2 regions of the Bradyrhizobium sp. Mp19 genome follow, and region 1 is predicted to be linked to the other one. Evidence: riboswitches for the same ligand, from Rfam matches in the RefSeq annotation. Region 1 holds a riboswitch; the other holds the start of a gene.
What was found. Region 1 has a riboswitch for cobalamin ahead of QJT82_RS37065 (TonB-dependent receptor). Riboswitches for the same ligand answer to the same signal wherever they lie in the genome.
Positions count from the first base shown of each region.

Region 2: another riboswitch for cobalamin. It lies ahead of QJT82_RS30460 (TonB-dependent receptor); the one in region 1 lies ahead of QJT82_RS37065 (TonB-dependent receptor).

Region 1 covers NZ_JASAUT010000057.1:29,615-35,153, reverse strand. The annotation lists gene QJT82_RS37065 (TonB-dependent receptor) at 1-2,159, opposite strand, end outside; cobalamin riboswitch at 2,268-2,466, opposite strand; gene QJT82_RS37060 (iron ABC transporter permease) at 2,579-3,622, shown strand; gene QJT82_RS37055 (ABC transporter ATP-binding protein) at 3,619-4,392, shown strand; gene QJT82_RS37050 (ABC transporter substrate-binding protein) at 4,593-5,408, shown strand.
Region 2 covers NZ_JASAUT010000035.1:78,906-84,444, reverse strand. The annotation lists gene QJT82_RS30480 (ABC transporter ATP-binding protein/permease) at 1-650, shown strand, start outside; gene QJT82_RS30475 (hypothetical protein) at 803-1,195, shown strand; gene QJT82_RS30470 (amidohydrolase family protein) at 1,349-2,839, shown strand; gene QJT82_RS30465 (GTP-binding protein) at 2,787-3,764, shown strand; cobalamin riboswitch at 4,055-4,251, shown strand; gene QJT82_RS30460 (TonB-dependent receptor) at 4,357-5,539, shown strand, end outside.

The DNA.
Region 1 (5,539 bases):
TTGAACAGGTTGTTCACGCTCAGCGACCAGAAGAAGCGGTCATACTGCCCGCTCAGCTTGATGTCGGCGGTGGCGTTGCCGGGAATCCGGCTCTGGGTGTTGGCCTGGTCGTTGTCCATGATGCGCGAGCTCCAGGCCCGCACCGTGGCGTCGAACACCAGATAGTTCTGCCAGATATTCCAGGTGACGCCGAGATTGCCGGTGTAGCGCGACACCAGCGGCACGTCGTTGCCGGCCCAGATGCCTTCGCGGAACACCGCGCGGGTGATCGCCATGCCGCCGCGCAGGGTGACGCTGTCGCTGACCTTGAGCGCCGCGCTGGTCTCCGAGCCGTAGCGGCGGGTGGGGTCGAGGTTGGTGTTGAAGAACAGCACCGGGTTGAAATGGATCTCGTTGTCGAGATCCATCAGATAGACGCTGGTCTGGACCTGGAAGCGGTTGGTCCTGACGCGAAAGCCGCCCTCGACATCCTGCGAGGTCTGGGTCTTGAGCTGGAAGGTCTGCGGGATCGGGGCGAAGGTCAGCGGGTCGAATGACGGACCCGACGCGACGCGTTCGTCGACATCAGGCGTGCGGAATGCGCGTGCCGCGCGGCCGAACACCGAGAAGGTGTCGGTCAGGCGATGCTCGACGCCGACATGCAGCGCGTATTGCGTCTCGTTGCTGTCGAGCGGTGCCGCCTGCGCGTCGAACGCGAACGGCGCGTTCGGGTCGTAGCGATCGCGCGCCGAGACGCTGGTGTTTTGTACACGCACGCCGTAGGAGAAGTCGGTCGTCGGCAGCACGCCGATCGTGTGCTGCCAGTAGCCGGCCACGGACTGCTGCTCGATATTGTAGATGTGGAACGGGTCGACGCCCTGATAGGCGCCGCGCGCCTCGCGGAAGGTCGAATCGTAATAGTCGATGCCGGTCAGGATCGTCGACTGCATCCCCAGCATCACATTCTTGACGCTGAGCCGCGGCGTGAGCGACCAGGTCTGCAGCGCAGCGTCATTGTATGTCGAAGCGAAGCTGATGGTCGGCACCTTGCCGAAGAAGCCGCTCTGCGTCTCGCGCTGCCGCCAGCCGCCGTCGACGATCAGGTCGACGCCGTTGATCAGCGTCTTGGTGAAGCCGGTGGTGACGCTGGCGGTTTGCTGGTTGGCATAGTCGAAGGGCGTCGCGGCGCCGCGGCGATCGGTGAGCAGCTCGTTGACGCCGATCGACGGATCGACCAGCCGTCCGCCGGGCAGGCCGAGCCTCTGGTCGCTGCCGGTGACGGTGAGGAAGGCGGTGAGATCAGGCGTGGTGTAGTTGATGTTGCCGACCGCGTTGCGCTGGTCGAGCGCATTGTTGACGCGGTAGCCGTCGGACTTGATGCCGTTGCCGTAGAACGAGGTGGACCACGGTCCGGAATTGAGCGCCGCGGAGACCGCGGCCATGCGGGTGTTGAACGAGCCAATTCCGGCCTCGGCCCGCATCGTCGTCGGCGGGCCACCGACGCCGGTCTTGGTGATGATGTTGACCACGCCGCCCACGGCGTTGTCGCCGTAGAGCACGGCGCCGCTGTTGCCGCGCGTGATCTCGATGCGCTCGATGGAATCGAGCGGGATCGTGGTGAGGTCGAAGCCGGCCTTGTCGACGTCGTTAAGGCGGCGGCCGTTGAGCAGGAACAGCGTGTTGTCGGTCGCGAATGCGCCGAAACCGCGCAGGTCGACCGAGGTCTTGGCGCCGTTCGGCCCGCCATAGGGCGTTTGCAGCTGCACGCCCGGCACCTGCGCGAGGATCTCCGGCAACGACTGCACCGGCGAATGCGCGATGTCGTCGGCGGTGATCACGGCCGAGGAGGCGCCGACAATGCCGGCGAACTGGCGGCCGCCGCCGGTGCCACCCGTTCCGGTGGCCACGCCGGTCGCTGTCGTGCCAGATCCGCTGCCGCTGCCCGCATTGTTACTCTGCGTGGTGCCCGGCGCCGGGCGGCGCGGCGCCGGCGCTTCGTCGGCGGCCGGCCTGGCGCGCGTGACGTTCTGGTCGCCCGGCTTGGTGACTTCGATCGCCGGCAGCTGATCGGGAGCGGGCGCCTGCTGCGCCCGCGCGGCGGGGACAAGGATTGCCGGCGCGATCATCGTCGACGCGAGCAGAAGCGCGCGGTGTCGCCGATCGAGAGAGAAGGAGAACATAAGCGAGGCCTCGGCAACGTCAGTGGCACGTCACCGCGAACCAGTCTCACCATCGTGCTCACGGCATCAGGTGAAGCTCATGCCTGTACTCCCCGACCGGCATCCTCGCGTGTGACCACGGCTGACGGCAGGTCTCCTGGCTCGCGGGTCGTTACCCTTCGTCGCCTTCCCAGGACCGAGATTCCCAGTGGCCTGTGACGAAGGATTCACCGCATACAGTTGCGGGGGCAGCCGCGGCGTTGGGGAAGTTTCCCCGTACCGCATTCCCTTTTCATCTCATGAAAGAACCGTCATGTTCATCTAGGGTTCGGCCGGGCAGCAAAGTCAATCCGGCCGAAGTCGGGCGGCGGCCGGGCGGCCACGGTTTTTGTCGAGTGTCGCTTGTCTGCCACGGCGATCGCTGTAAGAGCATGGATTCAATGAGCGTGCAGGATTTTGCCTTGGCGGCCGAGGTCGCGGCGCGACGCCGGTGGGGCGCCACCGCGGCGCTGCTCGCGCTCGTGGTCCTGCTGCTGCTGATCTCGCTCGGCATCGGGCCGGTGCGGCTGTCGCCGCTTGCGGTGATCGAGGCGCTGTTCGGCGGCGGCAGCGATGTGGCGCAGGTGATCGTGCGCGAGATCCGCCTGCCGCGCACCATCCTGGCATTCGCGATCGGCGCTATTCTCGGGCTGTCCGGTGCGGCGCTGCAAGGGCTGCTGCGTAATCCGCTGGCCTCGCCGTCGCTGTTCGGCGCGCCGCAATCGGCGGCCTTCGGCGCGGTGCTGGTGATCGCGCTGGGCCTCGCCGATGTGCGCTCCTATGCGCTGCCGGTGGTGGCGATCATCGCCGCCTTCGGCTCGGTGTTCGCGCTGCTTGCGATCGCCGGCCGCAATGCCGGGCTCTTGATCCTGATCCTCGCCGGGCTTGCGATCTCGAGCTTTGCGGGGGCGGCGACGGCGCTGGTGATGAATCTCTCGAGCAATCCGTTCGTGGTGTTGGAGATCGCGTTCTGGCTGCTCGGCTCGCTGGAGGACCGCAGCTTCCAGCACGTGGCGCTGGCACTGCCCTTCATCGTCGCGGGCGCCGCCATCCTGCTCAGCCAGGCGAACGCCTTCCGCGCGCTGACGCTTGGCGAGGAGGCGGCGCAGAGCCTCGGCGTCGATGTCGGGCGGTTGCGGCTACTCGTCATCACGGGCGTGGCGCTCGGCGTCGGCGGCGCGGTCGCGGTCACCGGCACGATCGGTTTCATCGGCCTCGTCGCGCCGCATCTGATGCGTCCGCTGATCGGTCACGATCCGGCGCGGCTCTTGGTGCCGAGCGCGCTCACCGGCTCGGCGCTGCTGCTCGCGGCCGATATCGCGGCGCGTATCATCCCCTCGACCTCGGACATCAAGGTCGGCGTGCTGACCTCGATCATCGGCGTGCCGTTCTTCCTTTACCTCATCATGCGCGAACGCCGCGCGCTCGGCGGAGGTGTGGCATGACGCTGCTCTCCTCCGCCGCTCTCAATGCCTCGCTCGGCAGCCGCAAGGTGCTGCACGATATCTCGCTGTCGCTGCCATCGGGCCATCTGGTCGCGCTGGTCGGGCCGAACGGCGCCGGCAAGACCACGCTGCTGCGTGCACTGGCCGGGCTGATTCCCTCCGACGGCGAGATCCGGATCGGCGGCGATCCGCTGGCGTCGCTGCCGCTGCGCGAGCGTGCGAAGCGCTTTGCCTATCTGCCGCAGGGGCACATGGTGCACTGGCCGCTGCCGGCGCGCGACATTGTCGCGCTCGGCCGCTATCCGCACGGCGCGACCGATCCGGCGCGGCTGTCGCCGACGGATATGGAGGCGGTGCTGCGGGCGATGCAGGCGGTCGACGTAACTGAATTCAGCGATCGCCGCGTCACCGAACTCTCCGGCGGCGAGCGCAGCCGCGTCGCGCTGGCCCGGGTGCTCGCGGTGGAGGCGCCGGTGATCCTCGCCGACGAGCCGACCGCCTCGCTCGATCCGCGCCATCAGATCGACGTGATGCAGAAGCTGCGCAACGTCGCCGACACCGGCGTGCTGGTGATCGTGGTGACGCACGATCTCGGGCTCGCGGCGCGCTTTGCCGATCATGTGCTGGTGCTCGCGGAGGGGCGGCTGGCCGCACAGGGCGCGCCTGTCGAGGCATTGTCGGAGAGCGTCCTCGCCAGCGTGTTCCGGGTCAGCGCCTATCGTGCCGAATTTCAGCGGGAGGCCGTCATCGTGCCGTGGGCGGACGTGTGATGTGGCCGCTGCCTCACCACGAGCCCAGTTCACCTCTCCCGCTTGCGGGGGAGGTCGCTGCGCTCGAAGAGCGCAGCGGGTGGGGGCTCTCTCCGCGAGATGACTCGCGGCGACACCCCCACCCCAACCCTCCCCCGCAAGCGGGAGAGGGAGCACACCTTCAGCGTGGCAGCCGTCTTGCTTCGCTCTGTCTTGCGCTTATGTTTTCGGTTCTTGCCTGGTTCATGCCGGCGAGCATCTCCTTTGCCGCCGGACCGCGCATCGTCTCGATGAATGTCTGCAGCGACCAGCTTGTGCTGTCGCTGGCCGATCCGGACCAGATCATCGGTCTCAGCCGCTTCTCGCGCGATGCCTGGCAATCCTGGGCCGCCGAGAAGGCGCGAAATTTTCCGCGCCTGTCCGGCGAGGCTGAGGACGTGCTGATGCTCAAGCCCGATCTCGTCGTGGTCAGCCTGTTCGACAAGCGCGCGACCCGCGACCTGTTGAAGGCCAACGGGCTGCACCTCGTCGAATTCACGGTGCCGCGCACGCTGGACGAAGTGAAGGAGCAGATTCGCGCGATGGGCGATGTGGTGCAGCATCCCGATCGCGCGGAGGCCGCGATCGCGCGCCTCGACGCGGCCACCACCCGGGCGCGGGCCGCGGCAAGCGCGCATCACTACCGCGTGCTGCCGCTGGAGCGGCGCGGCTTTGTGCCTGGCGACGGCAGCCTGGTCAGCTCGCTGCTGGCGGCAGCCGGCCTCGCCAACGCCGCCGGCGAACTTGGCGTCGGCGCAGGCGGGTTTGCTTCGCTGGAGGCGATCGTAAAACTGCGGCCGGATTTCATCCTGGTGTCGGAAGCCGGCGACCGCGCCGAGGATGACGGTCGCGCCTTCCTGCTGCATCCGGCGCTGGAGCGCTTCTATCCGCAAAGCAAGCGCATCGTGCTGCCCGAGCGGCTCACCGTGTGCGGCGGCGTGATGCTGGCGGATGCGCTGGATCGGCTGACGGAAGAGTTGCAGCGAGTGACGCGGTGATCCTTCGTCATCCGTCATCCTGAGGAGCGCGTAGCGCGTCTCGAAGGATGCACGGCCCGGATGTCTCCAAATGTTTGCGGACAGGACGTGGCCGTGCACCCTTCGAGGCTCGCTCCGCTCGCACCTCAGGG
Region 2 (5,539 bases), on a different contig from region 1:
GATCAGGCGAGAAGGTCGCGATCGTCGGTCCATCCGGCGCCGGCAAGAGCACGCTGTTCCATCTGCTGCTGCGCTTCTACGATCCGACGTCCGGCACGATCTCGCTCGACGGTGTGCCGATCCGGCAGGCCGAACCGGCCGAGGTGCGTGCGCGCATCGCGCTGGTGCCGCAGGATTCCGTGGTGTTCGCCGCAAGCGCCCGCGAGAACATCCGGTTCGGCCGTCCCGATGCTTCCGACGCCGAGGTCGAGCGCGCCGCTGATCTCGCCCATGCCACTGAATTCCTGCGCCGCCTGCCCGAAGGCTTCGACGCCCAGCTTGGCGAGCGCGGCGTGACGCTGTCCGGCGGCCAGCGCCAGCGCATCGCGATCGCGCGCGCGATCCTGCGCGATGCGCCACTGCTGCTGCTCGACGAGGCGACCTCGGCGCTCGATGCCGAGAGCGAGACGCTGGTGCAGACCGCACTGGAGGAATTGATGCGCCATCGCACCACGCTGGTGATCGCGCATCGGTTGGCGACCGTCTTGTCCTGCGACCGCATCCTGGTGATGGACCAAAGCAGGATCGTCGAGCAGGGCACCCACGCCGAGCTGGTCGCCGCGGGCGGCCTCTACGCCCGGCTGGCCAGGCTGCAGTTCGAGGGGATTTGAGCGAATTGGGCCTCGGCGCGCTTCGCCTATGCGATTCCTATGCGATCGGGCGCGCGCTCCCCTCGAAAACCTATTCCCGCGCAAGGATAGTCGCGCCGCGCCTGATCTCCCTCGACAGCCGAAGGAAGTCGGGCGCGCGGGGTGTTCGACTGATGCGCGAGAATGCGACTGAACCGGAGAGCAAGCTGCTTTGTGCCTGGCAGCTTGCCGTGCTGCGCTTCGCAGTGACGCTTGACGACGACGATCGGATGCACGCGCTCGGTGTGGCCGGCGAGGTCGACCGGCTGGGCGGCGCGGCCGATGACGCTTTCCACTTCTTCCGCAGGACGACCGCGGAGCTGTGCGCGGCGATCTCCGGTCAAAGCGCGGATCAGGAGGCCGTCATCCGGCGCTTCCTGGCGCAGATCGATAATGTCAGGCTCAAGCGCGCGGTCGAGGCGGCGATCGCCAAGGACCGCACGCCGCCGAAACTCGTGGCGAGCCGCGTGAAGCCCGGCCCCGATCTCTGGCGCGGGCTGGCGCCGCGGCGTGCAAGCGGAACGTAGGAAGGGCCTCACTCTGCAATCGCCATCACGGCGCGGCGGATATTCCGTTACAGCATGTCGCCACAACCCTGGCCGGCTTGCTGCGATCAGTGCGATGCGCTTCTCTGTGCTCGACAGGAGACCGGTCGGTTTCGGAATGCGGGGAGTGGCGAGATGGTTGGCTTGGTGATCAGCGGCGGCCGGGTGGTGGATCCGGCCAGCGGGATGGACGCGATCGGCGATGTGGCTGTGGTCGACGGCAAGATCGCCGCGGTCGGCACCGGCCTCGGCGGCGCCGAGCGGCGGATCGACGCGACCGGGCTCGTGGTGGCGCCGGGTTTCATTGATCTGCACGCGCATGGCCAGACCATTCCGGCCGACCGCATGCAAGCCTTCGACGGGGTGACGACCTCGCTCGACCTGGAGGCCGGCGTGCTGCCGGTCGCGTCCTGGTACAAGCGCCAGGCCGAGAAGGGCAGGGTGCTGAACTACGGCGCCGCCGCCAACTGGGCCTTCGCGCGCATCGGTGCGATGACCGGTTCGAATTCGGAAAGCTCGCTGGAATCGTTTGGCGCCGCGATGCGCGATCGCCGCTGGATCGAAAACGTCGCGACCGAAGGCGAGGTCGGCGGCATCCTCGACCGCCTCGCCATCGGCCTGAACGAGGGCGGTATCGGCATCGGCATTCTCAACGCCTATGCGCCGGGCGCCGGCGTGCAGGAATTGACCGCGGTGTGCCAGCTCGCGGCCACGCATGCGGTGCCGACCTTCACCCACGTCGCCTACATGTCGCGGATCGATCCCGAAAGCGCAGCGGAGGCCTATATCCGCCTGATCGGCTATGCCGGCGCCACCGGCGCGCATATGCACATCTGTCACTTCAACTCGTCGAGCAAGACGGATATCGAACGCTGTGTTGCGTTGATCGCGAAAGCGCAGGCGCAGGGCCTGCCGATCACGGTGGAGGCCTATCCCTACGGCACCGGCTCGACCGTGCTGGCGGCGACCTTCTTCAGCGATCCGAAATTCGAGGAGCGCAACGGCCTCGGTTACGATTCGGTGCAGCGCGTGACCGACGGTCACCGTTTCGGCAGCCGCGAGGAGCTGCTGGCGGCACAGGCCGAAGAGCCCTCGACCTTGGTGCTGTGGCACGTGCTCGACATCGAGAACAACGCGCATCATCGCGATCTGCTCGACATGGCGGTGCTGTATCCGGGCGGCGCGATCGCCTCCGACGCGATGCCGTGGACGCTGTCGGACGGCCGCCCCTATAGCGGCGACGCCTGGCCACTGCCCGACGATGCCACCTCGCATCCGCGTTCGGCGGGCTGCTTCACCCGCTTCATCCGCGAATGGGTGCGCGAGCGCAAGAAGGTGTCGCTGCTCGAGGGCATCCGCAAATGTGCGCTGATCCCGGCCGAGATCCTGTCGGCGAGCACGCCGGCGATGCGGGCCAAGGGCCGGCTGCAGGTCGGCGCCGACGCCGATGTCGTGGTGTTCGACTTCGAGACGCTGAGCGATCGCGCGACCTTCTCCGCGATGAATCGTCCGGCGGAGGGCGTGCGGCATCTCGTGGTCAGCGGCCAGCCGCTGATCAGCGATGGTGTGCTCGATGTCGCGGCGCGTCCCGGCCGGCCAGTGCGCCGGCCCGTCACCGGAGGCTGAGGTGCCGGTCCCGATCCTGCTGGTCGCGGGCTTCCTCGGGGCGGGCAAGACCACGATCGTCAACCATCTGCTGGCGCATGCGCAAGGGCGGCGCATCGCCGCCGTGGTCAACGATTTCGGGGCGATCAATATCGACGCGGAGCTGATCGCGGGCGCCAGCGACGGCGTGGTCAACCTGAGCAATGGCTGCATCTGCTGCACGCTGGAGGGCGACCTGCTGCGCACGCTCGCCACGCTGCTGCGGCGTGATCCGCGTCCCGAATTCATCGTGATCGAGACCAGCGGGATCGCCGATCCCGCCGACATCGTGCGCAACCTGATGGATCCCGTGATCTGGAAGGAGGCGCCGCTCGAGACCGTGCTGTGCGTGGTCGACGCGACGCAGCCTGCGGCGATGCTGAACGACGCGCTGCTGCGCTCGCAGCTGCGGGCGGCGGATGTGGTGGCGCTGAGCAAGGTCGATCTGACTGACGCCGCTGCGTGCGCCGCGATCCGCGACGCCGTGCGCGCGGCGCGTCCGGCAGCCGTGGTGGTCGATGCGTTGCATGGCGAGGTGCCGGCCGCGCTGCTGTTTCCGGCGGATCTCGATCATGTGTCGGCGCCGCGCGAGACCGCGCCGCGACGGCCGGCGTCCGATCGCTTCGAGACGCTGAGCTGGACCTCGGAGCGGCCCGTCGTGCTGCTGCGCCTGCAGCAGGCGATCGGCAGGCTGGCGCCGAAGCTGGCGCGGGCGAAGGGATTGTTCGAGACGGTGGAACAGCCCGGGCGGCTGACCGTGTTTCAACTCGCCGGCGGCCGCGCGACCTTGGCTGCGGGCGGCGTGCCGTCGCCCGGCGTGCCGCGCACGCGAATCGTGTTCATCGCCGAGATGGGTGTTCTGTCGCGGGCGGAGATTGATGCGATCATGGAAGGCTGCGTCGAGTGACGCAAATGTCCCGTCATCCTGAGAGAATGTGAATGTATTCAGCGTCGTCCTGGCGAAAGCCAGGACCCATTACCCCAACCGCCTATTGTTGTGCGACGCTGGGGCCACTATCGCGCTCTCTATCGAATTCGGTGGTTATGGGTCCTGGCTTTCGCCAGGACGACAGCGCGGGGATGACGGGACAAGAAGTCTCCGCGTCAGCCGCAGATGCCGCTGTGTCATCGCCGCCGCAGCATTTCGCAAAGCATGTGTGGGACGATCGCATCGAATTGACAGCCTTGCCGGCACCACCTATCGTTTTTGCCGACGGTTCCCTTCGGGGATCAAAAGGGAATGCGGTGCGAGGGTAACCCCAATGCCGCAGCTGTCCCCGCAACTGTAAACGGCGAGCCTTTCGTCAATTTGCCACTGGGCTATCAGGCCCGGGAAGGCGTCGACAGGCGATGACCCGTGAGCCAGGAGACCTGCCGTCAGTCGTGGTCACACGCGAGCACATCGGGCGGGGGCGTCCTGGTGGGATCGGAGCACTGCCTTTTGGGCAATGCGCCAGTCCGCGTTCGCGGTGACGTGCCACGTTACCGCGAGTCCTTTCATGTCTCCGTCCTTTCCCGTTGCGCGCAAATGGCGCCTCGGTCTCGTCTGCTCCCTGTCATCGCTGCTGTTGCCGGCCGAAGGCTCGGCACAGACACTTCCACCAACCAGGCTCGATCCGATCGAGGTCGCGCCTTCCGCTGCGGCAAGGCCGAAGCCTGCGGTGCGCAGCCGTGACATGGCCGCCGCGGCGCGGCCACGGCCAAGGCCCGCGACGGCCGCACCAGCCGGCAACACGCCGCGCGCCGCGGCGTCAGGCGCATCGGGGGCGGTATCGCCGACGCTCAATGCCACCACGCAGGGCGGCACCGGCAGCCGGCTCAATCTGACGCCGCTGCAGACGCCGGCCAGCGTCGAGATCATCACGGCGCAGACCATCGCTGAGCGCGGCCAGCATAATGTGGTCGATGCCGTCACCCAGGACGCGGCCGGCTTCATCGCAACGCCGGCGCCCGGCAATGGCGGCCTGTCGTTCAGCACCCGCGGCTTTGCCGGCAGCAACTCGGTGATGACGCTGTACGACGGCACGCGCTTCTATATCGGCTCCGGCACGCTGACGTTTCCCTACGACACCTGGTCGACTCAACGTATCGAAGTGCTGCGCGGCCCGGCCTCGGTGCTTTACGGCGAAGGCGCGATCGGCGGCGTCATCAATGTGATCCCGAAGAAACCGCAGAGCACGCCCTATAACGAGGCCGAGGTCTCGCTCGACAGCAACATGACCCGGCGGCTCTCGGTGGACAGCACCGGTCCGATCAATCCCAATGTGTCGTACCGCGTCAACGCCACCGGCAACATGTCGGACGGCTGGGTCGATCGCGACAAGACCTCGAATGCGGTGGTCTCCGCCGCCGTGCGGGTGCAGGCGTCGGACAATCTCGCCTTCACGCTGTCGGAGGACTACGGCGACCGCAGCCCGTCACGCTATTTCGGCACGCCGCTGATCAACGGCTCGATCCAGGACGCGCTGCGCTTCAAGAACTACAACGCATTGGATAGCGCGATCCGCTATCAGGACAGCTGGACCCGGTTCAAGACCGAGTGGGACGTCGCCGACGGCATCAAGGTCAACAACACGCTGTATTATCTGACCAGCGAGCGGCACTGGCGCGACATCGAGAACTACACCTGGAATCCGAAGACCCAACTGATCGATCGCACGAGCTATATCGAAATCTTCCACG